One region of the Paraburkholderia sp. USG1 genome, then DNA from elsewhere that is predicted to be linked to it. Evidence: riboswitches for the same ligand, from Rfam matches in the RefSeq annotation. Region 1 holds a riboswitch; the other holds the start of a gene.
The links. A riboswitch is a leader RNA that binds a small molecule or an ion and turns the genes downstream of it on or off. The one in region 1 is predicted to bind thiamine pyrophosphate.
Positions count from the first base shown of each region.

Region 2: another riboswitch for thiamine pyrophosphate. It lies ahead of NE850_RS32365 (FAD-dependent oxidoreductase); the one in region 1 lies ahead of thiC (phosphomethylpyrimidine synthase ThiC).

Region 1 covers NZ_JAMWXW010000001.1:426,019-440,400, forward strand. Annotated here, with positions in the region: gene NE850_RS02015 (bacterioferritin) at 1-326, opposite strand, end outside; gene NE850_RS02020 (DUF1328 domain-containing protein) at 430-591, opposite strand; gene NE850_RS02025 (DUF1328 domain-containing protein) at 701-877, opposite strand; gene NE850_RS02030 (sensor histidine kinase) at 1,088-2,557, shown strand; gene NE850_RS02035 (entericidin A/B family lipoprotein) at 2,794-2,928, shown strand; gene NE850_RS02040 (DUF4397 domain-containing protein) at 3,274-4,068, opposite strand; gene NE850_RS02045 (NADPH-dependent 2,4-dienoyl-CoA reductase) at 4,429-6,483, shown strand; gene NE850_RS02050 (EamA family transporter) at 6,561-7,490, opposite strand; gene NE850_RS02055 (GreA/GreB family elongation factor) at 8,445-8,855, shown strand; TPP riboswitch at 9,019-9,137, shown strand; gene thiC (phosphomethylpyrimidine synthase ThiC) at 9,231-11,162, shown strand; gene NE850_RS02065 (glycine zipper 2TM domain-containing protein) at 11,430-11,642, shown strand; gene NE850_RS02070 (hypothetical protein) at 11,883-12,389, shown strand; gene NE850_RS02075 (L-lactate permease) at 12,742-14,340, shown strand.
Region 2 covers NZ_JAMWXW010000033.1:74,638-89,019, reverse strand. Annotated here, with positions in the region: gene NE850_RS32400 (VacJ family lipoprotein) at 1-977, opposite strand, end outside; gene mlaD (outer membrane lipid asymmetry maintenance protein MlaD) at 989-1,534, opposite strand; gene mlaE (lipid asymmetry maintenance ABC transporter permease subunit MlaE) at 1,626-2,393, opposite strand; gene NE850_RS32385 (ABC transporter ATP-binding protein) at 2,390-3,211, opposite strand; gene thiE (thiamine phosphate synthase) at 3,306-4,409, opposite strand; gene NE850_RS32375 (thiazole synthase) at 4,406-5,221, opposite strand; gene thiS (sulfur carrier protein ThiS) at 5,278-5,475, opposite strand; gene NE850_RS32365 (FAD-dependent oxidoreductase) at 5,557-6,687, opposite strand; TPP riboswitch at 6,905-7,028, opposite strand; gene NE850_RS32360 (ABC transporter ATP-binding protein/permease) at 7,412-9,163, shown strand; gene NE850_RS32355 (SDR family NAD(P)-dependent oxidoreductase) at 9,160-9,960, shown strand; gene NE850_RS32350 (hypothetical protein) at 10,247-10,714, shown strand; gene NE850_RS32345 (hypothetical protein) at 10,783-11,424, shown strand; gene NE850_RS32340 (response regulator) at 11,517-12,254, shown strand; gene NE850_RS32335 (flagellar basal body L-ring protein FlgH) at 12,327-12,995, opposite strand; gene NE850_RS32330 (hypothetical protein) at 13,048-13,761, opposite strand; gene NE850_RS32325 (DUF6726 family protein) at 13,765-13,932, opposite strand.

The DNA.
Region 1 (14,382 bases):
CCGCCCAGTTGCACGATCCGCTCGGCAATGCTGTCGGCGTGTTCCTGTTCCTCCGCGGCATGCGCGGCGAACTCCGCAGCCACGGCCTCGGAGTTGATGCCCTTCGCCATGAAGTGATGCCGCTTGTAACGCAGCACGCAGACGATTTCGGTGGCCAGTGCGTCATTGCATAGTTTCAACACCGTCTCGCGGTCCGCGCCATAGCTTTGCGTGACCGGGCCGTCCGACATGTGCTTGCGAGCCTCTTCGCGGATCTTTGCAAGGTCCATCACGAACGGGTCGCTGGATTGAGTGGCCGCGCCCTGGGCGCCAGGTAGCTTCGACATTGAATTTCTCCTTTATCCGGTATGGGGGAACTGCGCATCACGCACGAATCGCGCCTGATGCGCCGGCGCAAGGAAAACGAGGAATGGCTGCTGCCATGCCCGTCTACGTTCGGAATACGCCGAGCAGCAGCGTGACCACGAACACGACGAGGAAAATGTAGAACAGAATCTTTGCAATTTCGGCGGCGCCTGCCGCGATTCCGGTAAAACCGAACACGGCGGCAATGATCGCGATCACGAAAAAGACAATGGCATAGTGAAGCATGGCAACTCTCCTTCCTGTTGGTATCTGTGTGGCATCGGCACAGGCCGTTGACTGGCGAACCGTCTGCCGTGCGCAAAGCCACGGTTTGCGAACGCCTCGTTGAGCAGCGCTAATCGACGATCTTTTTCGTCACCACGAAGCCCAGCACGAGGAACACCACGCACAGAATCACGAATACGATAAACAGGAACTTTGCAATCGCCGCCGCGCCTGCCGCTACGCCGGTAAAGCCAAGAACCCCGGCGATCACCGCGACGACGGCGAAGAACAACGCCCATTTCAGCATGATGGCTTCCTCCCGAAACATTGATTGAACGATCAGGTCCATCCTAACGATCAGTGACGCCGGGCGCATTCCGACGCACGCCGGTTTTCGTGTGAGAATCCGCTGACATTGGATTACGGCCGCGTTACGGCAATGCTGCATTGCAGGAGCGAACGCGCGGGCGCCGCAAGCGGCGGACGTTACACTGATGCCCCATCAGAGGAGCCGAATGTGCCAAATGTGCAGAACGTGCCGAACCCGGTCGATGCTGGAACCGCCGCCCGGCTGAGCGACTGGATGCGCAATCGCAGCTGGGCGATCGCCATGACGGTGGCGATCGTCATTACCGTGGGCGGCCTCGTGATTCTCGAAACCGCGCGCGAGCGCATTGCCGCCGAGTACGAGACCGCACTCGAAGCACGCGACGTCACCGTGCAGCTGAGCACCCTTGCGAGCCAGCTCTCGCGCCTGAGTGCGCAGCAAAGCGATTTTCTTCTGACAAGGCAGGACGCCGCCGCGCGCGAGTTCTGCGCTACCGCTGTGCGCATCCGTCAGAGCGAGCAACTGTTGAACCGCTTCTACCGCAGCGGCAAGGCGGACAGCGCAGAACTCGCGAGCTTCACGCAGATTCTCGCGCTGATCGAGGCGCGTATCGGCGCGGGCGCGTCCGCGCTGCAGGGCGCGGCGCCGCATCCGCTCGACCTGGCCACGTGCGGCAGCGCGAGCGAGGCCAATCCGGCCGACGCGTCGCTGGTGGACAGCACGCTCACGCTGCTGCGCGACAACGAGGAGCGCCGCGCGCAACACGCGCTCGCCGCGAGCCGCGGCGATCAGCGCATCTCCACGCTATGCGCAGCCGGTCTGTCGGCGCTGAACATCGTGCTGTTCATTCTGCTGTTTCGCAATCTCGGCATTCAGATCGATCGTCAGGCGCGCGTGCAGCGTCAATTGATCACACAACAGGAAGGACTCGACCAGCTCGTCAATGAACGCACCCGTCAACTGGAGGCGCTCGGCTGGCACCTGCAGGCGGTCAGCGAAAACGAAAAGACCCAGCTCGCGCGTGAACTGCACGACGAGCTCGGCGCGATCCTGACCGCGAGCAAAATGGACGTGGCCTGGGCCAACCGCAAGCTGAAGGACAGCGCGCCGGACATCTCCGAGAAACTCAAGCGGGCGCTCGCGAATCTCGATCAGGGCATCGCGCTCAAGCGGCGCATCATCGAAGACATGCGGCCTACGGTGCTGGCGAACTTCGGGCTCGTCACCGCGTTGCGCACGCTCGCCGACGAAGCCGCGCAACGCAACAACTGGACGCTCGACCTGCACCTGCCCGCCGACGACATCAAGCTCGACGAGCAGACCGAGATCGCGCTGTTTCGCGTCGCGCAGGAGTCGCTCACCAATGCCGCCAAATACGCGCGAGCCTCGAAGGTATCGATCGCCTTGCAGGTGGGTGACGGCCAGGTGGCGCTGCATATCGCCGACAACGGCGTCGGCATCATGCCCGCCGATCTGAAGCGCACCCACACTCACGGGCTGCTCGGCATGCGCCAGCGCGTAGCGGCGCATGGCGGGCGCTTCGAGATCCGGCGCGGCGTGCCCAACGGCACCGACATCCACGTGGAGATGCCGAGCGTCAGCACCGCGACGCCTTCGGTCGATCTGCCGCCGGCCACGCCCTCGCGAACGTCCGTCTAGCAAAGGCCCACGCAAAGCGCTAGTGAGGCTTGTAGGCGTGCGCCGACGCAAACACCGGAGCACGCCTACATGAAAATCGCAGTGCAGCCGACAGCGCCGCCTCCGCCCTTTTTTTACCATGCAATCAGACCGGATCGACTGGCGTAAGCCCCGGTCGGACGACAGCTAGCTCAGCTAGCACGTGCCGTACAACATGGGCACGTCAACCGATGCATTCTCGACAAGGAGAACTTTTCATGAATCGACTGATCGCTTTGCTTCTCATTGCAGGGACAGCTGCGCTCGCCGGTTGCAACACGATGGCGGGGGCCGGGCAGGACATTTCGAAGGGTGGCAACGCTATCACCAACTCGGCCGATCAGGCCAAGTGAGCGGCGTCTAACAAGAAAGAAGCACACGGCCGGCGCTTTGCAGCGCCTGGCATGAGAGATAGGGAGAGCCCGCTGCGGGGAAGAACCGCGGCGGGTTTTTTTGTGGCTGGAAGGTGGTACGCGTGGTACTTCGGTGGTACGCGTCGTACTTCATGAGCGCTTCATGGATACTTCACGCGCGCTTTACGCTCGCATCGGTCACGGTCGTGGCTACCGCGCGTGGTCGAAGCCGCAAACAAGACGGCGATCCACTCACGTGGATCGCCGCTCCGTCCTCCCGGGACCTGTCGTTTATTGCCGTACCCGCTCCGTTAAGGCTTCGATCGCAGGCGATTTACAGCGCGCTTATTGGCCCGTCAGCGTGTTCGTCAATTCGACGCTCGGCGTCTGCGTATTGCCGTTCTGTGCCACCAGCAGATGGATCTGGCCCGGCACGAGCTGGCTCAGCGCACCCGCGATCGGCACCGACGTCACCAGCCAGTCGGCATTGTTCGACAACGTGAACGCCGTCGACTGGAAGATCGGCGTCTTGCTGCCCGCCACGGTCGCGATCAGCACGTACGTGCCGCCGGACACATAGATCGAATCCTGGCCGCTCGCCGGCACCGCGTTCTTGAAGGCCACACCGGCCATGGTCGGCGCGGCGTTGGTAATGTCGGTCGAGGTCGATTGGACCAGATACAGGTCGAGATTGGTCGCGTTCGCCGACGCGTTGAAGCCGCGCAGACGTGCGCTATTCGAGAGCAGGCCCTTGTCGAACGGATCGTCGATCAGGCCGATGTCCGGTGCGGCGAGGCCCGGCAAAGCGAGCACGGTGTATTCGTGGCCCTTCGCCACATCCGGAAAGCTGCCGCTCGCGAGCGCCGTCGTCGTGCCGGTCGCGGAGTAAGCGACCGTGGTCGCACCCGTGTTGATATTGGTGAAGTTCGTCACGCCTTTATAGTTGATGTTCGTCTGTCCCGAGGGCGCGGTGCCGTTCACGAGAAAGTCGACTGCCGGGCCGCTGGGAATGGCATGGATGAAATGGATCTCCGGATTGGTCAGCCCGAGTTCCTTGCCCACGTCGTCGGAGCCGCCGCCACACGCGCTCAGGATGGATGCAACCGCAGCCATCGCCACCATGGTTCGGATCAGTTTCATTATGTTCACCTATCGATGTTGTCGGGCTCTCGGCCCATTGATTTGTGGACGTCCCGCTTCGGGCAACACGCCGTCTGAAACCTTGTTCGCTGGTCGTTGGAACGGTTCAGGCCGGCTCTCCGAAACGGAGCACCCCCTCCTATCCCTGCCGCACATCGCGCCTTTATCCGGGCGGCGCGGTCCGTGTCGATGGACGCTCGCTTCGAGCAATGCGTGTGCCGCAGGCTTCCACTTGGCTGGTGGCGGCTGAAGAATGTCTTACGGGGCAATGACTTGCGGGGATTAGAATTTTTCCTCGGAGGGTTGGCACGCCGCGCGGTGTATCGTTCGTGCGCATCCAATACTTACACGGTCCTCCGCATGCCTTACCCACACTTACTCGCCGAACTCGACCTGGGCTTCACCCGCTTGCGCAACCGCGTGGTGATGGGTTCGATGCATACGGGCATGGAAGACCGCTTCTGGAATTACCCGAAGCTGGCCGCGTATTTCCGCGAGCGCGCGAAGGGCGGCGTCGGTCTGATCGTTACGGGCGGCATCTCGCCGAGTCGCGAGGGTTGGCTGTTGCCGTTCGGTGGCACGCTGAATTCCGTGTTCGATCTGCGCAATCACCGGAAGTTGACCGAGGCGGTGCACGCCGAGGGCGGCAAGATCGCGCTGCAGATTCTGCATGCGGGCCGCTATGGCTATCAACCGTTCGTCGTCTCCGCTTCGGCGATCAAATCGCCGATCTCGAAGTTCAAGCCGCGCGAGCTGAGCATCGCGGGCATTGCGAAGACCGTGCGCGACTATGCGCGCTGCGCGCGCCTTGCTCGGCGCGCGGGTTACGACGGCGTCGAGATCATGGGCAGCGAAGGCTATCTGCTCAACCAGTTCCTGTGTCCACGCACCAATCGGCGCACCGACGCCTACGGCGGCAGCATCGAAAACCGTATGCGGCTCGCGCGCGAGATCGTCGAGCGGGTGCGTGCCGTGTGCGGCGAGCGCTTTATCGTCATGTACCGGATCTCGCTGATCGATCTGGTGGAGGGCGGCAACACGTGGGACGAAACCGTGCAGGTCGCCCGCGCGCTCGAAACCGCCGGCGTGACGATGTTCAACACCGGCATCGGCTGGCACGAAGCGCGCGTGCCGACCATCGTGACCTCGGTGCCGCGCGCGGCTTTCGCCGAGCTGAGCGCGCGATTGACGGCCGCCGTCAGGGTGCCGGTGATCGTGTCGAACCGCATCAATACGCCCGACGTCGCGGAAGAACTGCTCGCACAGGGAGCAGGCGATCTGGTTTCGATGGCGCGGCCGCTATTGGCCGATCCGGAGTTCGTGGTGAAGACCGCCGAGGGGCGCACGCACGAAATCAACACCTGTATCGCCTGCAATCAGGCCTGCCTCGATCACACCTTCAGGAACCAGCGCGCGACATGCCTCGTCAATCCGCGCGCGGGACGTGAAACCGAGCTGATCTACCGGCCCGTCGCCGGAACGCAGGCCGCGCGTTCGGTCGCGGTGGTCGGCGCGGGTCCGGCGGGATTGTCGGCGGCGACGGTGGCAGCGTCGCGCGGGCATCGCGTGACGCTGTTCGATGCGAGCGCAACGATCGGCGGCCAGTTCAATCTGGCGATGCGCGTGCCCGGCAAGGAAGAGTTCAGCGAAACGATCCGTTATTTTCAGAGCCAGTTGCAGCGCCACCGCGTCGACGTGCGGCTCGACACGCGCGTCGATCCCGCGCTGCTTGCCGCCGGCGCGTATGACGACGTGATCGTCGCCACCGGCATCGTGCCGCGGCGGCCGGCGATTGCCGGCATCGATGCAGCGAACGTGCTGTCGTATGTGGACGTGCTGCGGGGTGCGCCGGTCGGCCAGCGCGTCGCCGTGATCGGCGCGGGCGGCATCGGCTTCGACGTCAGCGAGTTTCTGCTGCATCGCGCGGGCGACCCGCTGCCCATGCCGCGCGACGCGTGGCTCGACGAATGGGGTGTCGATCTTGCCGTGCAGGAACGCGGCGGCCTGAAACCGCCCGCGCCGGCGCGGCCGCCGCGGCCGCCGCGGCAAATATGGCTATTGCAGCGCAAGGCCGGCAAGCTCGGCATGGGGCTCGGCAAGACCTCCGGCTGGGTGCATCGCGCGACGCTGGCGAGGAACGGGGTGAAAATGCTTGGCGGCGTGTCGTATCTGGAGATCAGTGCGCGCGGGTTGAAGATCGCCCGCGAAGGCGTCGAGGAATGGCTCGAAGTGGATACGATCGTGGTGTGCGCGGGGCAGGAATCGCTGCGCGATCTGCATCCGCAGCCGGCGGCAGGAGAAGCGCATCGGGCCGAGGGGCCGCGCTATCACCTGATCGGCGGAGCGAAGGTCGCGACCGAACTGGACGCGAAACGCGCGATTCGCGAAGGCGCGGAAGTGGCGGCGGCGCTGTGAAGGCGGCGGCCTGCTGCCCGGGTCAAGCATATTCAGGGCAAACCCAATGCAAACCCAAGCCAGACTCCAGGTGAACGTCAGGCGAGCCCCTTCTTCCGGTAGTCGAACCAGAAAGACAGCCCCACGCTCGCCAGAATCACGATAGTCGCGATCACCGTGGAGCGCGTTACCGGCTCGCCGAGCAGCAGCGCACCGAGCGCCACGGCCACCACCGGGTTCACATACATGCAGCTGCTGGCAATGATCGGGCTGGTGTGCCGGATCAGAAAACCGTACGCGACATAGGCGGCCATCGTCCCGATCAGCATCAGGTAGATGAACGCCAGCAGCGGCAGTAAATGCAGCTCGGCCATGCGTTCGCCCGAGACCCACGCGACCAGCGTCGACATCGCGCCGCCCAGACCGATTTGCAGCGACGTCGAAAGAAACAGGTCCGAAGGCAGCTTCAGCCGCCCGGCCAGATGCGCGCCGCCCGCCCAGAAAAGCGCGCCGCACAGAATCGCCAGGCTGCCGCCCGCCGAGCCCGGCGCGCTGTCGCCGTGGCTGAGAATCGCAATGCCGACCAGACCGAGGCCGACCGCGAACCACTCGCCCCGGCCGATCTTGCGCCCCGCCACTGCCGCGATCACGGTCGCAAACAGCGGTACGGTGGCGACCATCACCGCCGCGGTGCCGGTGCCGACCGTGCGCATCCCATAGGCGAGCATGCCGCTCGACAAACCGACCAGCATGGTGCCGACCAGCCCGGCATTGCGGATTTCCACCGCGCCCGGCCAGACGGGATTGCGGCGCGCCGCGAAAACGAAGAGCCCTATGCCGGCGAACAGATTGCGCAACCCCGAGAGCAGCAGCGGCGGAAACGAACCCAGCGCGACGTGCACGGCAAGATAAGTCGAACCCCACACGAGATAGACGACGGCGAGCGCGAGTGCGAGCTGGCCGTTGCGGGACTGTGGCAAACGGAGCGGGAAACCACGCGGAAAACGGCTTGGAGTTTGCAGCGACATGCGTTCAACCCGCCCATGCCGCTCGAGGTGCTGCGCCCCCGCTGAAGACCCTGAGGCGGGATGGCGGACACCGCATCGGCGATACGGTCTGACGGGCGAGGCTGGCGGACATGTTGGTGGAACGGAAGGACGATAGATGGCCAAGGGAGCCACAACGCCGCAGCGGCCGAAACAGATCGGGCCACGGCGAACACGCGCCAAATGGTTGGCGCGCATCGCATTATGCAGTAAGCGCCCACCGCGTCGCTTGAAAGAATCGTAACTTTTTGACTTACTCGCAACAAAAATGGCCGTGGGCGTTTCCCCTGGATCTTCGTCGCGTCGATACCTCGGAACGCGTTGCACGCGAACGGCTGCGTTAATCTGCGCTTCGGGGTGAACTGGCGCGAGTTGCTGTGGATCGATCCGTAGTCGAGGCTCTCGCCCACCGGTCGAGCGGATCGCCGGATGGGTTTGTTCATGATTCGGTATCCGTAACGTCTGAGCAGACGGGCTCGGGCAGACGGCGGGCGGCTCGCACACGGCGCACACGATTTACCGCGGCTGGCAGGGCGTGGCAAACGGGCCGGGCCGGGCGCCGCGACGAGAGATTCCCGGCCCTGTGCTAAAGTCTAAAGGCAGCACCTCCCGTGCTAACATTCACCTTTCGATCGCGCCCGTACAACTGTATTGCGGCGCCCGCTTCATCCTCTTTCGCTACCCACTGGCTATCTCGATGCGCTTTCCGACTTCCCGTGCCTTCTCCCGCTTGCGCCCGCCCCGCGCAACCGGTTGCGCGCGCGCGGAGTCCATGCCGCGTCGCACCGGCGAGCTGTCCCGAACGCTCCCGCTCCACGCCGCCCGGCGCCCGATCTAACGCTGCCCGCTCCATTGCCTGAGCCGCGTTGTCGGGCTCCGGGCCGATCTCATCCGCACGCTGTTTCCCTACATGCAGATCGAATTGGAGTACCCATCGTGAAAAAGACGAAAACCTGTTATCTGACCGAGCTCGACGTCACCCGTCTCGAGAAGCACGCGGCCGCGCCCGGCGCCGACGCGCGTTTGCAGGACATGCTCGACGACGTCCTGGAGCGCGCGGTGATCGTCGATTCGCACGAGATTCCGGCCAATGTCGTCACGATGAATTCGCAAGCCACGCTGGTCGACGAAACCAGCGGCGAGCACATGACCTGGACGGTGGTCTATCCGCCCAACGCGGACTTCGCGCACGGTCGCCTGAACGTGTTCTCTCCCGCCGGCCTCGCCCTGCTCGGCGCGAAGCGCGGCGAGCGCATCCGCTTCACGCCGCCGAGCGGCACGGAGAAGGTGCTGAAGCTGGAAAAAATCCTGTTTCAACCCGAAGCCGCGGACGATTTCACGCTGTAAGCACAGCGCCACGCCATAGCAAACGTGTCGCGCCGCATCGTGGCGCCAGCCTGATGCCAGCCGCCTCGACACCCGACTCGCGCGTGGCCGACCGCTGCGCTATCCGCCAGCCGGCGTTTCCTGACGGGTTGCCAAGCAGCGGGAAGCCGGTGTATCGTGTGCGCTGCTAACGCGGGGGTCCTGCGTCGCACGGAGGTTGGAGGTCCGTGTTGCGTGGGTGAGAAATACCCTTTGAACCTGATCTGGATAATGCCAGCGCAGGGAAGCGTACGGATTTCGCGCTCCAGCTTTATCGCCTCACCTCTCGCGATTTCCGACAACTTCCGTCTCGTCTCCTGCTTAGCCGCCCCACATAGCTTTGCAACGGAGATACGCATGAACGCCAACCCGAAGTTCCTTTCCGCCGACGCGCACGTCGACGAAGCCGCTGTCGCGCCGCTGCCGAATTCCCGCAAGGTCTACGTGACCGGCTCGCGTCCCGACATCCGCGTGCCGATGCGCGAAATCTCGCAGGCCGACACGTCCGACAGCTTCGGCGGCGAAAAGAATCCGCCGGTCTATGTCTACGACACGTCGGGCCCCTACTCGGACCCGGACGCCAAAATCGACATCCGCGCCGGTCTGCCGGCACTGCGTCAGGCCTGGATCGAAGAGCGCGGCGACACCGAAGCGCTGACCGGCTTGTCGAGCGACTTCGGCCGCGAACGCGCCGCCGACACGGCAACCGCCGACCTGCGCTTCCAGGGCCTGCACCGCACGCCGCGCCGCGCGATCGCCGGCAAGAACGTCTCGCAGATGCACTACGCGCGCAAAGGCATCATCACGCCGGAAATGGAGTACATCGCGATTCGCGAAAACCAGCGCCGCGCCGAGTATCTGGAAAGCCTGAAGACGAGCGGCCCGAACGGCGAAAAGCTCGCCGCGATGATGGGCCGCCAGCATCCGGGCCAGGCGTTCGGCGCGAGCGCGTTCGGTCCGAACGGCCTCACCGAAATCACGCCGGAGTTCGTGCGCGAAGAGGTGGCGCGCGGCCGCGCGATCATCCCGAACAACATCAATCACCCGGAAAGCGAGCCGATGATCATCGGCCGCAACTTCCTCGTGAAGGTGAATGCGAACATCGGCAATTCAGCGGTGTCGTCTTCCATCGGCGAGGAAGTCGACAAGATGACGTGGGCGATCCGCTGGGGCGGCGACACGGTGATGGACCTGTCCACCGGCAAGCACATTCACGAAACGCGCGAGTGGATCATCCGCAATAGCCCAGTGCCGATCGGCACGGTGCCGATCTACCAGGCGCTCGAAAAGGTCAACGGCAAGGCCGAAGACCTGACGTGGGAAATCTTCCGCGACACGCTGATCGAACAGGCCGAGCAAGGCGTCGACTACTTCACGATTCATGCGGGCGTGCGTCTGCAATACGTGCCGCTCACGGCCAAACGCATGACGGGCATCGTCTCGCGCGGCGGCTCGATCATGGCGAAATGGTGTCTCGCTCATCACAAGGAAAGCTTCCTGTACGAGCACTTCGAAGACATCTGCGAAATCATGAAGGCGTATGACGTGGCCTTCTCGCTGGGCGACGGCCTGCGCCCCGGCTCGATCTACGACGCCAACGACGAAGCGCAGCTCGGCGAATTGAAGACGCTCGGCGAACTCACGCAGATCGCGTGGAAGCACGACGTGCAGACCATGATCGAAGGCCCCGGCCACGTGCCGATGCAACTCATCAAGGAAAACATGGATCTGCAACTGGAATGGTGCGACGAAGCGCCGTTCTACACGCTGGGACCGCTGACCACGGACATCGCGCCGGGCTACGACCACATCACGTCGGGCATTGGCGCTGCGATGATCGGCTGGTTCGGCACGGCCATGCTGTGCTACGTCACGCCGAAGGAGCACCTCGGCTTGCCGAACAAGGACGACGTCAAGACCGGCATCATCACCTACAAGCTCGCCGCGCACGCCGCCGATCTGGCGAAGGGCCATCCGGGCGCGCAGGTGCGTGACAACGCGCTTTCGAAAGCGCGCTTCGAATTCCGCTGGGAGGACCAGTTCAACCTCGGTCTCGATCCGGACAAGGCGCGCGAATTCCACGACGAAACGCTGCCGAAGGATTCGGCCAAGGTCGCGCATTTCTGTTCGATGTGCGGGCCGCACTTCTGCTCGATGAAAATCACGCAGGACGTGCGCGAGTTCGCCGCGCAACAAGGCGTCACCGACGACGAAGCGCTGAAGAAAGGTATGGAAGTGAAGTCGATCGAGTTCATGAAGAAAGGCGCCGAGATTTATCAGCGGCAGTAAGGTTCGGACGCGGATGCACCGTTAGCGCTGCGCGGTTCCATCCGCCATCCGGTCCGCCAGACCTCTGCATTGCAGTATCGAAGCCCGCCACCAGCGGGCTTTTGCGTTTCCAGCGGCCGGGCACGCCGCGTGCTGAATGAAGGGAAACATTTGATTACGAAACCGTCAGTTCGTTGACAGGTGCACACATCCGGACACGGGCTGCGGCGATAACATCAAATGGAAGAACGGTGACTACTTCCAATCACAAGTACCGGAGTCAGCATCATGAAATCGATTCGTCAAATCAGTACGCTCGCGGCCATCGTGGCAGCGGTGGTCAGTCTTTCCGCGTGTGAAGGCATGAGCCGGCAGGGCCGTGATACGGCCATCGGCGCAGGCCTGGGCGGCGCGGCGGGCGCGGCGGTCGGCGGCAATGCGCTGTCGACGATCGGCGGTGCGGCGGCGGGCGGAGTCATCGGGCATGAGGTGGGCAAGTAACCGGACGCCCGGTCTTCGCGCTATCCATGACACAAAGGTGAGTCCGGCGATGCGCGGCTCACAGAGAGCCGGACGCGCTGCTTCCCGGGCGGGCGAGATGTCTCCGATGCCCGTTTTCAAGTGACGCTGCAATAAGGTGAAATAAGCCGTTACGGATTTGCAATCCGGTTGGCGCGGGAGCAGCGTAAGCTGATGCCCTGTCGCCCCAACGGCGGCGTTCGATTCAACCAGGAGCGCGTCATGAAGTCCCGCCTCATCAACACGGTGTGTGCGATCGGCCGGCGGTTGCCGCGGCCCTTTTCCGGTGATTCCTCGCCACGTCTTTCCAACACGGGTATTGCGCTTGGAGGTGTGGTCTGTGTTCTCACGCTCTCCGGTTGCTATTACCCATACGGCTACTACCCGGCCGGCTACTACCCGCCGTACTACGCCACGGTGCCGGCCACTGCTACTCAGCAACAAGTGCCCGTCGGGCAAGTCGACTCATCCGCAGGTCAACAGCAGCAGCAACAGGCGCAGGCGCAAGCGGCTCAGCAAAGCTCGCCGCCCACTTACGCGGTCGCCGCCCCGCCGGTTTATGTTGCGCCCGCTTATCCCGTCTACTATCCGCCACCGGTCTATCCGGCCTATTACGGCTATCCGGGCTGGTACGCGCCGTCGGTCTCGATCGGTTTCGGGTTTGGCGGTTACTGGGGAGGCGGTCATGGTTATGGGGGTGGATGGGGCGGTCACGGACATGGGCACTGACAGCCGCCTTACGATTCACCCTCGCCCGACGTTTCGCCCGATGCGCACCCCGCATGGACCCGCGCATCGCTCGTCGCATCGCTCGTCGTGTCGCTCGTCGTCTCGCGCACCGTGCGGCCCCGCGCGGGCGCAAGACGCGCTCCCAGCCCCTGTCTGCTTCGCCCGTAGTTTCCCTTCTTGACGCAGCCCGACGGGGTTCTATGCTTCGGTAAGCCGCACACAGTATCTGCTTAAAAAGGCGCCCCGGCCCGTCCCGCACGTGCTGCCGTCGGCACCCATCCGTCATGCCAGAGCGACGCGCCCCTTCAGGCGGAGTGGCGCGTCGAGTTCGAACAACAACGAAGGAGACGTGATGTTCCACCAGCTACTCACTCCTGTCGGCAATTCGCTATTGCCCTCGTTCCTCGTCGCGGCCCTGCCGATCATCGTCGTGCTGCTTCTGCTTGGCTGGGCGCGCCGGCCGGCGTGGCAGGCTTCGCTCGCGGGGTTGATCGTCGGCCTGATCGTGGCGGTCTTTGTCTGGCAGTTTCCGGTGGGACTCGCGGTCAATTCGGTGGTCGCCGGCGCCGTGTTCGCCTGCTGGCCGGTCATGTGGATCGTGTTCACGGCGATCCTGCTTTACAACATCTCGCAGCGCTCGGGCCGCTTTGCGGCCTTTCGCATGTGGATGATCGACAACCTGCCGAACGACCGGCGCGTCGTGCTGGTGGTGATCGGGTTTTCGTTCGGCGCGCTGCTCGAAGGGATTTCCGGCTTCGGCACGCCGGTCGCCATTACCAGTTCGTTGCTGATTCTGCTCGGCTTTCCCACGCTCGAAGCGCTCACCTTCACGCTGATCTTCAATACCGCGCCGGTCGCCTTCGGCGCGCTCGGCGTGCCGATCACCGTGCTCGGCGCGGTCACGCACCTGCCGGCCGATTCGCTCGCCAAAATGGTCGGCCGCCAGTTGCCGTTCTTCGCCTTCCTGCTGCCCTTCTATGTCATCAGCGTCTATGCGGGCTTTCGCAACATGCTGAAGGTGTGGCCGGTGCTGCTGGTATCCGGCGCGAGCTTCGCGCTGACGCAGTTCGTCGCCTCGAACTTCGTGAACTACAGCCTGACCGACGTCCTGTCGTCGATGGTCTCGCTCATTCTGACGATTGCCTTCCTGCGCGTCTGGCGACCCGCAGCGGATCCGAAATTCGCGGTCAACATCGACCGGGTCGGCGAGGTGCGCGGCAAGATCGGCGGCGGCCAGGGCTGGTATCCGTGGATCATCGTGTCGGTCGTGGTGATCGTCTGGACCGTGGCGAAGATCTTCCTGATCGGCGACATCAAGGTGCCGTGGCCCGGCCTCGACAAGGCCGTGTTCATCACGCTGTACAACACGACGTATGGCGCGGTGTGGGACTTCCAGCCGCTCGCGACCGGCACTGCCATTCTGGTCGCCGCGCTGATCACCGCGTTCGTCGTCAAGCTGAGCCCGCGCGAGTTCGGCGCGGCCATCGCCGACACGTGGGTGCAGACGCGCATCGCCATCCTGACAGTGGCGACCATCGTCGGGCTCGCGTATCTGATGAATTACTCGGGCCTCACGTACACGCTCGGGCTGGGCGTTGCCTCGGTCGGACCGTTCTTCCCGCTGGTGTCGGCGTTCCTCGGCTGGGTCGCGGTGTTCCTGTCCGGCAGCGATACGTCCGGCAACGCGCTGTTCGGCAACCTGCAGGTGGTGGCGGCCAACCAGTTGAATCTCAACCCGATCCTGATGGCGGCGACGAACTCGTCGGGCGGCGTGATGGGCAAGATGATCTCGCCGCAAAACATCTCGACCGGCGTGGCGACCACCGAACTCAAAGGCAAGGAGGGCGTGGTGTTCGCCAAAACGTTCAAGCATTCAATGCTGCTGACGGTACTGCTCGGCGTGCTGGTCTGGGTGCAGCAGAATTTCCTGCAGTGGATGATTCCGCACTGAGCGGAGCGCATTGAGGCGGGTACGGGCGCGGCGGTGGTGCGG
Region 2 (14,382 bases), on a different contig from region 1:
GCCGGGATCTGCGTCGTTTCAGGGCCGCCATTCAGGTCGAGCGGCGGCGTTTCGGCGCTGCCCGACGCGGCTTCCGGTACTGCCGCAGTGCCCGACGCCGCTTGCGGCGACGTTGCCGCCGTCGCGCCGGAAGCCGGCGCCTTCGCGGCAGCAGCACCTTGCGTGCCCGCCGTGCCGGTTACGGCGCCTGCCGGCGCACCGGCCGCGCTGCCCTCCATATCGTCGTATTTCGGCAGCGGCGCTTCGTCGCCGTAGTTCGGCAGCGCCTGCGACTGTTTGCCGTCCGACAACAGGTACTGACGGCGTTGCAGATACGCATTGCGCACGAACGAGTATTTGTCGAGCGCGGCGCCTTCCAGCACGTCGCTCGCGCCCAGCAGATTGGCACGCGTGTTGACCACGTTCAGGCCGTACAAAGCCCAGCTCAGACCAGCCGGATCGACGTAGCTGAGCGGGTTGATATAGTAATTGCCGATCGAGCCGACCGCGTCGCGCACGGTGCTCGGCCCGAACAACGGCAGCACGAGGTACGGGCCCGCCGGCACGCCGTAGTGACCGAGCGTCAGGCCGAGGTCGTTGTCGTGCTTGGGCAGCTTGGCGAGCGTCGCCACATCGAACAGGCCGCCCACACCGAACACCGTGTTGATCACGATCCGCATGATGTCTTCGACACCGTCGGTGATCTTCAGCTGCAGCAGGTTGTTGGCCGCAATGTAGACGTCGCCGATGTTCGAAAAGAAGTTCGTCACGCTGTCGCGCACCGGCTGCGGGGTCGCCCACACGTAGCCCTTCGCGACCGGCTTGAGCGCGTACTGGTCGAGCTTGTCGTTGACGGTGAACATCGTGCGGTTCAGACCTTCGAGCGGGTCGCCCTTGGTCGGTGTCTGCACGGTGGTACAGCCGGCGAGCAGCGCTGTGACGACTGCCAGTTTAGCGATCGGGAAGGCATGCGCGGCCCGGATGCGTGTGGTCTGCATTCTTTTTCTCCTTATTGAGCGCCCGCGCCGGAGGCGGGCAGGCCCGGTGCCGCAGGCGCTGCTGCGGGTGCGCTCCCGGCCGCGCCAGGCTTGGACGCACCGGAATCCGCAGCCTTGCTATACAGGAATTGTCCGATGAGGTTTTCCAGCACGATCGCCGATTGCGTCATGGAGATGGTGTCGCCCGCCTTGAGCATCTCCGTGTCGCCGCCGGGCTCGAGCCCGATGTATTGTTCGCCGAGCAGACCCGAAGTCAGAATCTTCGCCGACGTGTCTTTCGGAAACTGGTACTGCTTGTCGAGATCGATCGTGACGACGGCCTGATACGCGTTGCTGTCGAAGCCGATCTCACCGACCCGCCCGACCGTCACGCCCGCGCTCTTCACAGGGGCGCGCGCCTTCAGTCCGCCGATATTGTCGAATTTGAGCTTGACCGGATATGTTGCCTGGAACGACAACGAGCTCATGTTGCCGGCCTTCAGCGCAAGGAACAGCAACGCCACGAAACCCAACACCACGAACAGGCCGACCCAGAAGTCGAGAGCAGTCTTTTTCATCGTCATCCCAAAGTGAATCCGCCACGCCGTCGACACTTCCGCCGCGTGCGTCCGGTAGACGCGCCGCCAGCGAAAAAAATGTGGCGCAGTCTTAGCTGAACATCAGCGCGGTCAGCAGAAAATCGAGGCCGAGCACGGCAAGCGACGCGTACACGACCGTCTTGGTCGTGGCGCGCGACACGCCTTCCGGCGTCGGCTTGGCTTCATAGCCCTGAAACAGCGCAACGAACGTCACCGCGAGGCCGAATACCGCGCTCTTGACGACGCCGGCGCCCACGTCGTGCCAGACATCGACGCCGCCTTGCATCTGCGACCAGAACGCACCGGCATCGACACCGATCAGCAGCACGCCCACTACATAGCCGCCGAACACGCCGACCGCGCTGAAAATCGCGGCGAGGATCGGCATTGAAATAATGCCCGCCCACAGGCGCGGCGCGATCACGACCTTCACCGGATCCACCGCCATCATTTCCATTGCGGTCAGTTGCTCGCCCGCTTTCATCAAGCCGATCTCGGCCGTGAGCGACGTACCGGCGCGCCCGGCGAACAGCAGCGCCGTGACCACCGGCCCGAGTTCGCGCACGAGCGAGAGCGCGACCAGCAGTCCGAGCGCCTCCTCGGAGCCGTACCGGGTCAGCGTGTAATACCCCTGAAGACCGAGCACGAAGCCGACGAACAGGCCCGACACGGCGATGATCACCAGCGAATAATTACCCACGAAGTGGATCTGCTTCGTGACAAGACGCGGACGGCGCAACAACGGGAAAAACTCGAGCAGCAGCCGGAAGAAGAAACGCGTGGCATAGCCGGCCGTGCCCAGCCCATCGAGCACCGAGCGGCCGATCGCACTGATCATGACTGACCTCCGCCAATGCCGAAGTCCGCCGCGAGCGGCGTCTTGCTGGGATAGTGAAATTTGAAGGGGCCGTCCGGCGCGCCGTCGATGAACTGGCGCACGGTGGGATCGGTCGACTCCCGCAGTTCGGCGGGCGTGCCTGCGGCATGAACTCCGCCGTTGGCCAGAAAGTAGACGTAATCGGCAATCGCGAACGATTCCGGCACGTCGTGAGTGACGAGGATCGACGTGGCGCCGAGCGCCTGATTCAGCGCGCGGATCAGGTTCGCGGTAATGCCGAGCGAAATCGGATCGAGACCGGCGAACGGCTCGTCGTACATCATCAGTTCGGGATCGAGCGCGATGGCGCGCGCAAGTGCCACGCGCCGCGCCATGCCGCCTGAAATCTCCGACGGCAGCAGGTCGCGCGCGCCGCGCAAGCCGACCGCGTTGAGCTTCATCAGCACGAGGTCGCGGATCAGTTCGTCGGGAAGGTCGGTGTGCTCACGCAGCGCGAAGGCGACGTTGTCGAACACGGACATGTCGGTGAAGAGCGCGCCGAACTGGAACAGCATGCCCATCTTGCGCCGCAGCGCGTAGAGGCCGTCGCGCGTTTGCCGGCCGATGTCCTGGCCGTGAAACAGGACCTCGCCGCGCTGTGCGCGCACCAGACCACCGATCAGGCGCAGCACCGTGGTCTTGCCGCAGCCCGAGCCGCCCATGACCGCGACGACCTGGCCGCGCTTGAAGCGCAGGTTCAGGTTCGACAGGACGAGCCGGTCGCCATAACCGAAGTCGACGTCGCGCAACTCGAGTAAGGTCTCGGGTGAGGAAGACACGAAACTGACAGTCCTTTTACACGGAAGGCCGAATTATAGGGCCATCGTGCAAAAGTTGCCCTGAGGGTGCCCCGTCGTTAACCAAACGTGACGATTATTGCGTAAACGCTTGTTGCAGTGCAGAAACGGCAGAACCCGGATCCGCTGCTTCGGTCACCGCACGCACCACGGCCGCGCTGCCCACGCCCGTGGCCAGCACGTCGGGCAGCACTTGCAGGTCAATGCCGCCGATCGCCACCAGCGGCACGACGCCATCGAGCAGCCGCACGTAGCGGGCCAAACGCCGCAGGCCTTGCGGCTCGGTCGGCATGATCTTGGTGGTGGTCGGAAACACCGCGCCCAGTGCAATGTAGCTTGGCCGGAAATGCAGCGCTTTCAGAATCTCGTAGAAACCGTGGGTCGACAGACCGAGACGTACGCCTGCCGACGCGAGCGCGGCGAGGTCCGCCGTATGCACGTCTTCCTGGCCGAGGTGGACACCGTAAGCGCCGGCTTCGAGCGCAGCCTGCCAATGGTCGTTGATGAACACCTGCGCATCGTACTGACGGCCGACCGCCACGCAGCGGGCAATTTCGCGCTTCAGTTCGTCGGCGGGTTCGGCGGATTTGCGGCGCAACTGCACCGTCTTCACGCCGAAACCGACTACCCGCTCGACCCATTCCGCGGTCGGCAGCACGGGATACAAGCCGAGCCGCTCCGGGCAGCGCGCGAACGCCTGCGCAGGCGCGTCGGGCAAACCGGCGAGACGCGGAAAGCGGCTGAGATCAGCGGGAAAGGCGTCGTCGGCACGGGTTTCGTCGCCGTCGCGCCAGGCCAGCGCCAGCACCAATGCGTCATGCGGATCGAAACCACAGTCCAGAAAAGCCGCCAGCGCGGCAATCCAGTCTTCCGCCAGATGGCCTTCCAGGCGGTATTTTTCGCCGCCCAGATGCAGCGTGGCCTTCTCCTCGGCGGCTTCGATCACGCCGGCGCCGCGCACCAGCCAGCGCGCCATCTGCTCGCCGTGCTGCTGCGCGTCGGCAATCACGATCAGGTCGCTGCCGTTCAGTTCGTCCGGCGCGGTCAGGCAGATGCGCCACGGCGCATGAGTTGGCGGCCAGTCGCCCAGCCGGGCGCGGATGCGCTCGGCGGCCTCGGTGAGTTCGTCGGCGGGCGGCCAGAAAAGGTCGCGATCTTTCAATGTCAAAGTCTGCGTCATGCGGCGCTCCCGTCTTGATGCCAGAACGGCATGCCGACCACCGGCGTGCTCGCGTGCGCGCTTTCGCGCTCGGCCATCGGCCCCGCCAGAAAAGCCTGGCGGCCCGCTTCGACGCCCAGCGCAAAGGCGCGTGCCATCGCGTCGGGGTGCGTTGCCTGCGAGACGGCGGTGTTCAGCAGCACGCCGTCGAACCCCCACTCCATGACCTGCGCAGCATGCGACGGCACGCCGAGCCCGGCGTCGACGATCAGCGGCACGTCTGGCAGCCGCTCGCGCAACACGCGCAGGCCGTACGGATTGATCACGCCCTTGCCGGTGCCGATCGGTGCGCCCCACGGCATTAGCGCTTCACAGCCGGCGTCCAGCAGACGGCGGCCGATCACCAGGTCTTCCGTGCAATACGGCAGCACCTTGAAGCCGTCCTTGACCAGTTGCGTGGCCGCTTCGATCAGGCCGACCGGGTCGGGCTGCAGCGTGTAGTCGTCGCCGATCAGTTCGAGCTTGATCCACTCGGTGTCGAAGATTTCGCGCGCCATATGCGCGGTCGTCACCGCCTCGCCGACGGTCAGGCAGCCGGCCGTGTTCGGCAGGAGCGGCACGCCGTGACGCTTGAGCAGGTCGAAGAAGCCGGCTTCCGCGCCGCCTTCGTTCATCTGCCGGCGCAGCGCGACGGTCACCATGCCGGGGCGCGCCGCGCCAATGGAATCGGACAGCGATTGCAACGACGGATAGCGCGAGGTGCCGAGCAGCACACGGCTCGCGAAGGTCTGTCCGTAAAGCGTGAGCGCGTCGGCGGTCTGGAGGGAAGTCATTTGCATAATCCTTGGTTTCGTGCACACCGGCAGCCCGGCAATGCGTGGCGAGACGCTCAGCCGCCGGCCACGGGTTGCACGACGTCGAGTTTGTCGCCTGCCTGCAGCGCGCGCGCCGCATGCTGGGTGCGCGCCACGAAATCGCCGTTCAGCGCGACCGCAAACGGCGGGCGGGCGCCGTACGCGGTGAGCGCGTCGGCGACAGTCGCGCCCTCGGGCAGCGACAACGGCTTCTGATTGATATGAATGTCCATGATGTCCGAATACGGTTCAATCGATGGCGAAAGCCGCGCGCAGCGCAGCGCTCGTCCGGATAAAGACCACTCGCGCAACGCTCATGCCGGCTCCCGCGCGGAGTCCAGTTGAAAGAGCTCGCTCCAGCGAGCACCGCGTTGCCAGTCGGCGAAAGCATCGGCGTCGCCGATGCGGCCGTCGAGCCGCGCCGCGGCAAAGCGCACGGCTTCGTCGGCGACTTCGGGCACGATCATGTAGCCGTGCCGGTACAGGCCGTTCACGCGCAGCGTCTGCGCGCCGTCCCACAGCAAAGCCGGACGGTGGTCCGGTAAAGTGGGGCGGCACTGCGAATTCAGTTCGAGGATGCGTGCCTCGCCAAAGCCGGGATGCACGGAAAACGCCGCGCTCAGCAGTTCGAGCGCCGAGCGCACGCTGACCGGCGACATGTCCTCGCCTTCCACTTCGGTAGCGCCGATCACGTAGAGATCGTCCTGCTTCGGCGCGATATAGAGCGGATAGCGCGGATGCAGCAGCCGCACCGGCCGCGTCAGTTTGATACCGGGCGCATGCACGCGCGCCACTTCGCCGCGAATGCCGCGCAGCGTGGGCAGCACGGACTTCGCGCCGAGGCCGCGGCAGTCGATCGTGATATGGGCGGCCGGCAGCGCGTGATCGTCGACCGGCGTATTCCAGTGTGTTTCGACACCGCGTTGCGCGAGGCCTGCGGCGAGCGCCGCCAGCACCTGCCGGTTATCCAGCTGGCCTTCGCGCGGCAACAGCCAGCCCTGATTGAAACGCCCCGCCAACGCAGGCTCGGCCGCGCCGAGCTGCGCGCCCGCCAGAGTGATGAAGCCTCCGTCCAGCAATTCCGGCGGGGCATTCGAGCGCACCCGGCGCTCGAACAGCGGCGCTTCGGTGCGGTCGGCGTGATGCCAGACAACCAGCGTGCCATTGCGCTGAAAGAACACCGGCTCGGGCAACTCGGCCAGCACTTGCGGCCAGCTCTCGAGCGAACTCGCGCCGAGGCGCGTGATCAGCAACTCGGCACTGGCTGCTTCCGCGAGCGGCGCCAGCATGGCCGCGGCGACCCACGCGGCGGCTTGCGAACCGGCGGCGTCGCCACGCTCATAGAGCGCCACGCGATGCCCCAGTCCGGCGAGACGCCACGCGACCAGCCGCCCGCACAGGCCACCGCCGAGCACGGCGAAATCGGGTTGTGCAGGACGCGTCATCGCGCACACTCCGTTTCAGGACGGCAAGCAACGCTGAAGCACGGCGCGCCGACGGCGGCGTGACGAAGAGCAAAACACATATCTGAAGAATAGGCGGTCATCGAGTCCTTTCCGTACGGCCACAAAAACGCACGTACCCAGGACGAAACCGGCGGGTGAGGCCGGCCGGGCAATGCGCGCTCCAATGACTAACGCCGCCCGGCGGGGAATGGAAGACTGGCTGCTTCCGGAAACTTCCCGCGCCGGTATTACCCGGATCGGGTGCAAAGGGTCTCTCTCAGCCTCGCCGCCGCAGCATGAAAACCATGCCGCCTGTGCGCGAAGCACCCCTGTTTCGTCGAAGCCCATTAGACCATAAAAGGCGCGGCGCCCGCAAACCAGCGGCTCGCCACGCCGCACGGAATTTGATCCGGCACCATCTTTCTCACTATCAATACGGTCCAAGGCGGCGCTCTGGCACAATGCCAGCACAGGATGCCGCGCGAATGCGGCGCGGACGGCACGCCAGCCGACCTCGCCACGTTCCCGGCGGGATCCGGCAAGGCCTCGCGGCGAGCATTAATTTTCGCTTAAGGGCTTCGCGCCAGAATCGGACGCTCACCCGGGCGTGCGTTCGTCGAGCACGACGCCCGGGCATGTAACGCAAACCCGCCGCAGGGCAGCCCGCAGACGGACCTGCTCCACGGGTCAGCCCCGAATGGGCCAGCACTACTTCAGGATGCTCATGACACCGAATACCTCTGCCAGCCACGCGCTGCCGCCCGACGAAAAAGTCTCCGCCTGGAGCCTGATCAAGCCCTACTGGGTCTCCGAAGAACGAAACACGGCATGGGGCCTGCTCATCGCGATCATCGTGATGAATCTGCTCGTGGTGTGGATCAACGTGCGTCTGAACCGCTGGAGCGCCGACTTCTACAACGCGCTGCAAACCAAGAACGTGCACGACTTCCCGCACCTGCTGATGGTGTTCTCGGCACTCGCGTTCGGCTTCATCATTCTCGCCGTGTACGGCCGCTACCTGCGCCAGATGCTCGGGTTCCGCTGGCGCCAGTGGCTCACCACGCGCTATCTGAACGAGTGGCTGAAAGACAGCGCGTTCTACCGGATCGAGCGCGACCGCCTCGCCGACAACCCCGACCAGCGGATCAGCGACGATCTGCAATCGTTCGCCACCAGCACCCTTTCGCTGACGCTCGACCTGCTGTCCACGGTCGTCACACTGGTGTCGTTCATCACGATCCTGTGGTCGCTCGCCGGCGCGCTGACCATTTCGCTCGGCGGCATGCCGATCGAGATCCCCGGCTACATGGTGTGGGCCGCGGCGCTTTATGCCGTGGTCGGCTCGCTGATCATCCAGAAAGTCGGCCATCCGCTCGTGCCGATCAACTACCAGGCGCAGAAAGTCGAGGCGGATTTCCGTTTCGGCCTGATCCGTCTGCGTGAAAACGCCGAGCAGATCGCCTTCTACAACGGCATGGAAACCGAGAAGAAGAACGCGCACTCGTTGTTCGCGCGCATCCGCGACAACTGGTGGCAGGTGATGAAGTACACCAAGCGCCTCACGTTCGTGCTGAGCTTCTACGGCCAGATCGCGATCATCTTCCCGCTGGTGGTCGCCGCGCCCCGCTACTTCGCCGGCGCCTTCACGTTTGGCGTGCTGATGCAGATTTCCAGCGCATTCGGCACCGTCAGCGATTCGTTCTCCTGGTTCATCAACAGTTACGGCACCCTGGTCGAATGGCGCGCCACCGTGAACCGGTTGCGTGAATTCAAGCGTGTCGTGCACGCGCCGCACCTGAAGGAATCGGTCTCGCCGGCTACCGCGCATGGCGGTATCAATCTGCATTTCGTCGACGAAGACAAACTCACCACCGAATGTCTCAAACTCGCCCTGCCCAACGGCAATCCGCTGTCGCGCATTCGCGATGTCGCGATCCGGCCGGGCTCGCGCTGGCTGGTACGCGGCCCGTCGGGTTCGGGCAAAAGCACGCTGATGCGCGCTCTCGCCGGCTTGTGGCCGTTCGGCGACGGCTCGATCGACGCCCCGGTCAACGCGCGCATGATGTTCATCCCGCAGGTCAGCTACATGCCGATCGGCACGCTCAAAGCGGCGCTCGCCTACCCGTCCGCCGCCGACACCTACACCGACGACGAATGCCGCGAAGCGCTCGTCGTCTGTCATCTGTCGGAGTACGCGGACCGTCTGCAGGAATCGGGACACTGGACCCGCATTCTCTCGCCCGGCGAGCAACAGCGCCTTGCCGCCGCGCGCGTGCTGCTGCACAAGCCGGACTATCTGTTCCTCGACGAAGCGACCAGCGCGCTCGACGCGGAAAACGAGGCGCGCCTGTATCGCCTGTTCACGGAAAGGCTGCCGAAGGCGGCGATTGTCAGTGTCGCGCATCGCGAGTCGCTGGCCGCGTTCCATGACGAAACGCTCGACGTCGAGCGCTCGGACGAAGCGGTCGCGGCATGAGCGACGTCGGCGATCTGAACGAAGCGGGCAGCGCCGGATTCGAGCGCGTCGTGCTGATCACCGGCGCCGGTTCCGGCATCGGCGCCGCGCTGGCCCGGCGCATTGCCGCGCCACGCTCGGCCTTGATGCTGCACGCACGCGGCGCCGACCACGAAGCGCGTGAACGGCTCGCGCAGGTCGCCGCCGATTGCAGCGCGAACGGCTCGCGCTGCGCGACGGTGTACGGCGATCTCGCCGAACGCGGCGCCGCGGAGCATCTGATCCATCAAACGCTGGCGAGCTTCGGCGCGCTCGATCAACTGGTCGCCAACGCGGGACACGCGCAGCGCCAAACGCTTGGTGGACTCGATCCGGACGCGTTCAGCGCAGCCTTCGCGGCCATGCCTGCCGCATTCGCGGCGCTCGTCAAACGGGCGACGCCCGCGCTGGAGACGTCGAAGCGCGGCCGCGTGATCGCGCTCAGTTCGTTCGTCGCGCACCGCTATCGCGCGGACGCGCCGTTTGCCGCGACAGCCGCCGCGAAAGCGGCGCTCGAATCGCTGGCGAAAACCGCCGCGGCGGAACTGGCACCGCACGGCGTGACGGTCAATTGCGTGGCGCCCGGCTATACGCGTAAAGATCGCGGCCCGAGTGCCGATAATGCAGCGGTGTGGAGTCGCGCCGCCGAAGCGACGCCGCTCGGCCATGTCGCCGAACCTGCGGACATCGCCGCGCTGATCGCGTTCCTGCTCTCCGACGAGGCGCGCCACATCACCGGCCAGGTGATCCACATCGACGGCGGCCTCACGCTCGGCTGAGCGAAAGGCGCCACGCAAGCCGCACGTACCTCACAAGAGCCACACGTGCGGCACCTCGGCCGCAACGCCTCCTCACGCAGCCACGCCAGAACGCAGCGCGCCGGCCGCCAACCCTGGCGATGCCAGGCTCGCGCCGCAACATCCCGAAACACGCGAGAAGAGTTCGAAAGCATTTGCGAAGCCGGCAAGCTGTTCCGTGCTTTGAAAATGCCCTCCGGCGGCGACGATAGTCGTGCGGGCCGTACCACGTCCTGCCCCACGTCATTCACCGCTACTGGATTCTCACATGTCATTCGATCGCCGCTTCCATCCTTTGACCCAGCGTCTCGCGCTTGCGCTCGGTGCGCTGCTCGTCGCGAGCGCCGCGCATGCGGCACAAGCGAACCAGGCCAGTCTCGCTCACGAGCCGGCCGACGTTTGCCCCGCGCTCAAGCACATCGTCGACGCCGCTGATTTCCGGCAGTTGCAGACCCAATCCGCCGCGCAACTGCCGGGCACGGAAAGCGTCGACGACTGCCGCGCCAGCACGCATGCATACGATTGCCACTGGCGCGCGCACTGGCAAGCCGACGGTGTCGTCTTCGATCCGCTCGAAGAATTCGGCGCCGATATCGCGGCCTGCTTCCCGAATGTCGTGCATGACATCAACACTCCGACGCGCCAGCATTTCATCGTGACCACCGCCGAGCGGCGCGTCAGTGTCACGGCAAGCGTGCAGGGGCAGAACGAATTGCGCCTGCGCGTCACGCGCTGAGCGTGAGCCCGATCGCCGTTACCCGCTGTGATTCCCGCAATTCTCCGACCGCCGCCCGACGCCGCCTCATGACCTTCATGCCGACCATGCGCGCTGACGCTTTCACGCGAGCCCCACGGGCCGCGTGGATCGCGTTGTGGCGTCCGTGCGCGTGGCTCGCCGTCTCCGCGACCCTGGCGCTCGGCTTGAACGGCTGCGCATGGACGCTGATCCAGGCCGCCGACGCCACCGGTTCAGTCATACAGGCGGGCTACGCGATCGCCGCGAACTACTCGTCGCCGACCTTCGTCAACGGCCGGCCGGCCGACGTGCGCCACGTCTGCGTCGAAGTGAATCAGAACGTGTCGGTCGGCGATTTCGTGCCGGCGCTGCAACTCGCGCTCGACCGGCGCGGCATTCGTTCGGACGTCTACAATCCGGGCACATCGCCCGCCGGCTGCGAGGCACGCCTCGTCTACAACGCCGCGATCGATTACGGCCGCCGCTCGTTCAGCGACGAAACGATCCAGTACCTGTCGATCATCGACCTGACGCTGATCCAGAACGGCCGTATTCTGGTCACGGCCCGCTATCAGACCGGCGGCCTGAACACCGACCGCTTCTCTTCGGCCTCGACCAAGCTCAATGGCCTGATCGCGCGAATGGTAGTGGATCGGACCGACTTCGGGCGCCAGCCGCCGCAGACCATTCAGACTTCCCAGGCGAACTAGGCGCGCGGGCCTCTTGCTTTCTCTTACATGGGAAAGGATTCGAAAGCGTGACGTGCTTTGCTGCGCGCGCACGCTTCTCTAAGATGACCTGAATGAACCCATCCATTCTTGTCGTCGACGACGACCCCGTCGTACGTGAGCTCGTCAGCGGATATCTGCAGGGACGCGGCTTCAAGGTCGACACGCTCGAACACGGCATGGCGCTGCAGCGCCAATTGCAGGACGAGCGGCCAGCCCTGATCGTGCTCGACATCATGATGCCGGAGCTCGACGGCATCAGCGCGCTGCGCGCGTTGCGCGTAGCCGGCGACGACATTCCCGTGATTCTGCTGACCGCGCGTGCCGATCCGATCGACCGCGTGATCGGCCTCGAACTCGGCGCGGACGACTATCTCGGCAAGCCCTTCGAACCGAGCGAACTGGTCGCGCGGATTCGCACCGTGCTGCGCCGTCGCGGCTCCATTGCCCCGAGCGCGCCGGAGCAGCGCGCGCCATACCGCTTCGGCCGTTTCGAAGTGAATTTCCCGGCGCGCGAATTGCGCCGGGACGGCGAGCGCATTGCGTTGCGTTCGAGCGAATTCGCCATGCTCAAGATATTCGTCTCCCACGCGATGACCGTGCTCACGCGCGCGCAGTTGCTGGAGAAGCTGCACGGCAATAGCGAGTTGCATCGCAATCGCAGCCTGGACGTCTCGATCTGGCGTTTGCGCCGGCTGATCGAAGTCGATCCGTCCGAGCCGCGCTATGTGCAAACCGTGTGGGGACGCGGCTACGTGTTCGTGCCGGACGGCGAAATCGGCGCAGCCGAACGCGACGCGCCGCTGGCCTGACCGGGTGACGCAAGGTGCGATGGATATCGACTCTTGCACCGCTGCGCGTCAGCTATCCAGCACGCCGGCCGCTCAGAACGTCAGCACGCTCAGGAACATTCTCTGCAGCCAGCCCATTGTCGTGGCGTCGGACACCATCCCCACACCGGCCTGTTCGATACGCGCGTTCGCCACCTTGCCCGACGCAACATAGTTGCCCGCTTCGATATCCTTGGGATTGACGATGCCCGACAGGCGCAGCCGGTCGCGGTTGCCGCTCATCGCAATGACCTTCTCGCCCGACACCACCAGGTTGCCGGTCGACATCGTGCCGATCACCGTGACGGCAAGCGTGCCGCTCATGCCGCTGACATCGGTGAGACTGCCTTGCCCCTTGTAGTCGGTGCTCGCCGAGCCGATGTTGAACAATCGCGCGAGTCGCGCGGCGGCATTGGTGGAGTGGTCGGCGGCGTCGGCGGTAATACTGCTCGAACGGCTCGCCGCGGCGGTCGCGCTGTTATTGCCGCTATACGATTCCGCGAGACGGATCGTCAATACGTCGCCGATATGTTGCGCGCGCGGTGTTTCGTATAGCAGCAACGGAGCGCCGGCCTGATAGATCGCGCCTTGCGTGTTGACGTTCAACGGCGCCGAGGCGAGCGGCGGCGCCATCGGCGTATCCACGATCGAATTTTGCCGGCTCGCGCAAGCCGCGAGGCAGGCCGCCGCGCCTAGCGCGACAGTGAGACGTAGCGCAGTCATGCATGCTCCTTGTTCGAAACGGGCCTCACGGCCACACACTCAATGCCGCTCATCAACCCGCCTCGGCGCCGCTCGCCTGCCATTGCCGCACGACCGACTTCACCCACGCATCCGAGCCCTTCAGCAAATAGGTGAGCGTGCCGTTGCGAGTGCCCGGCAGAAAGCACAACGTGATCGAACTCACCGCGTTTTCCCAGACGTACGTGGGCATTGCGCCCGAGGCCGACACGTTCTGCGTCGCCTGACGCGGTGGCCCGTAGCGGTCCGCGAGCGCGTCGCGCAAGTCCTCGGCGGTGATCTCGTCGATCACGAAAGAAATTTCGTACAGCCGCAGCGCGCGTTGCCCGTCCACGCGCGCAAAGCGCAGCACATGCTCCAGCGCGGGCGCGCCGTCGACCACCGCTTGCGACACCACCCAGCCGTTGTCCGCGCGATATGCCCAGCGGCATGCCACCGTCAGGCTCTCGTGCGACTTCAGCCGCATGCCGAGCGCGCCCGCCTGCACGTCCGTCTCGCAGACCGGCACGCTGCCGGGCGGCGTGGCCCGCACGGTCGAGCCCGCACGGAATTCGTCGAGCGTGATGCCGAGCGCGACGCCACGGAACGCGAACGGCGCGTCTTGCGGGCGCCGCCGTGCATCGGCGGAAGGTTCTTTCGACGCGGCGCTCGACGCACCCGTCTCACGCACGAGCGGCTGCGCTTCAACGGTCAACGAAAACACGCCGCCCAGCAATACCAGCGCGCAGGCAATCCGTTTGAGTGTCATGATTCAGTCGATGGCGGATGAACACATGTCGAACGGCGAGGCCGCGGCATGGCCGACGACCGGGATGATTTTCAGTGTGGCCGAGGTCAGCCGGCACGGCAGCGCGGCGACGGCACAGCCACCCAGAGGCAGCAGCGCCGCGCCGAGCGTCAACCACGCGGCAATTCGCATGAAGCGGTGAAGAATTCTCGGGGTCGACACACGGGCCTCTGTACGTCAGGCTGTGGTATTGACGTGATGCCCGACGAGCCCGGCAGGCAGCGACGGCTGTGTCCGGCTGGCGGACTCCCGTGTCTGCGCGGCGGCACTCGAACTGTTGGCGGCTGCGGGCCTTTCCGTCGGCGGCGTTGGCGCCAGCGAAGAAAAGCGGGTGGAGGTGAGATTGCTGGGAACGGTCATGATGAGCCTCGCGTGGCGCTAGGTTTCGATTTCACGCCGCCTGCCGTGGGCCCAAGGCGTTAGGCTGTTTTCAGCATGCGGCGCAACGTACTGCACGACGAATCATCTCGCTGCACACGCGGTGCCGATGCACGAAGGAACGCGCGCTTTCCGGCGGTTCTTACGAGCCGTTGCGCGCCGTTTCGGCCAGTTCCAAATACGCGCAAATTCTTTCTTGGGAGG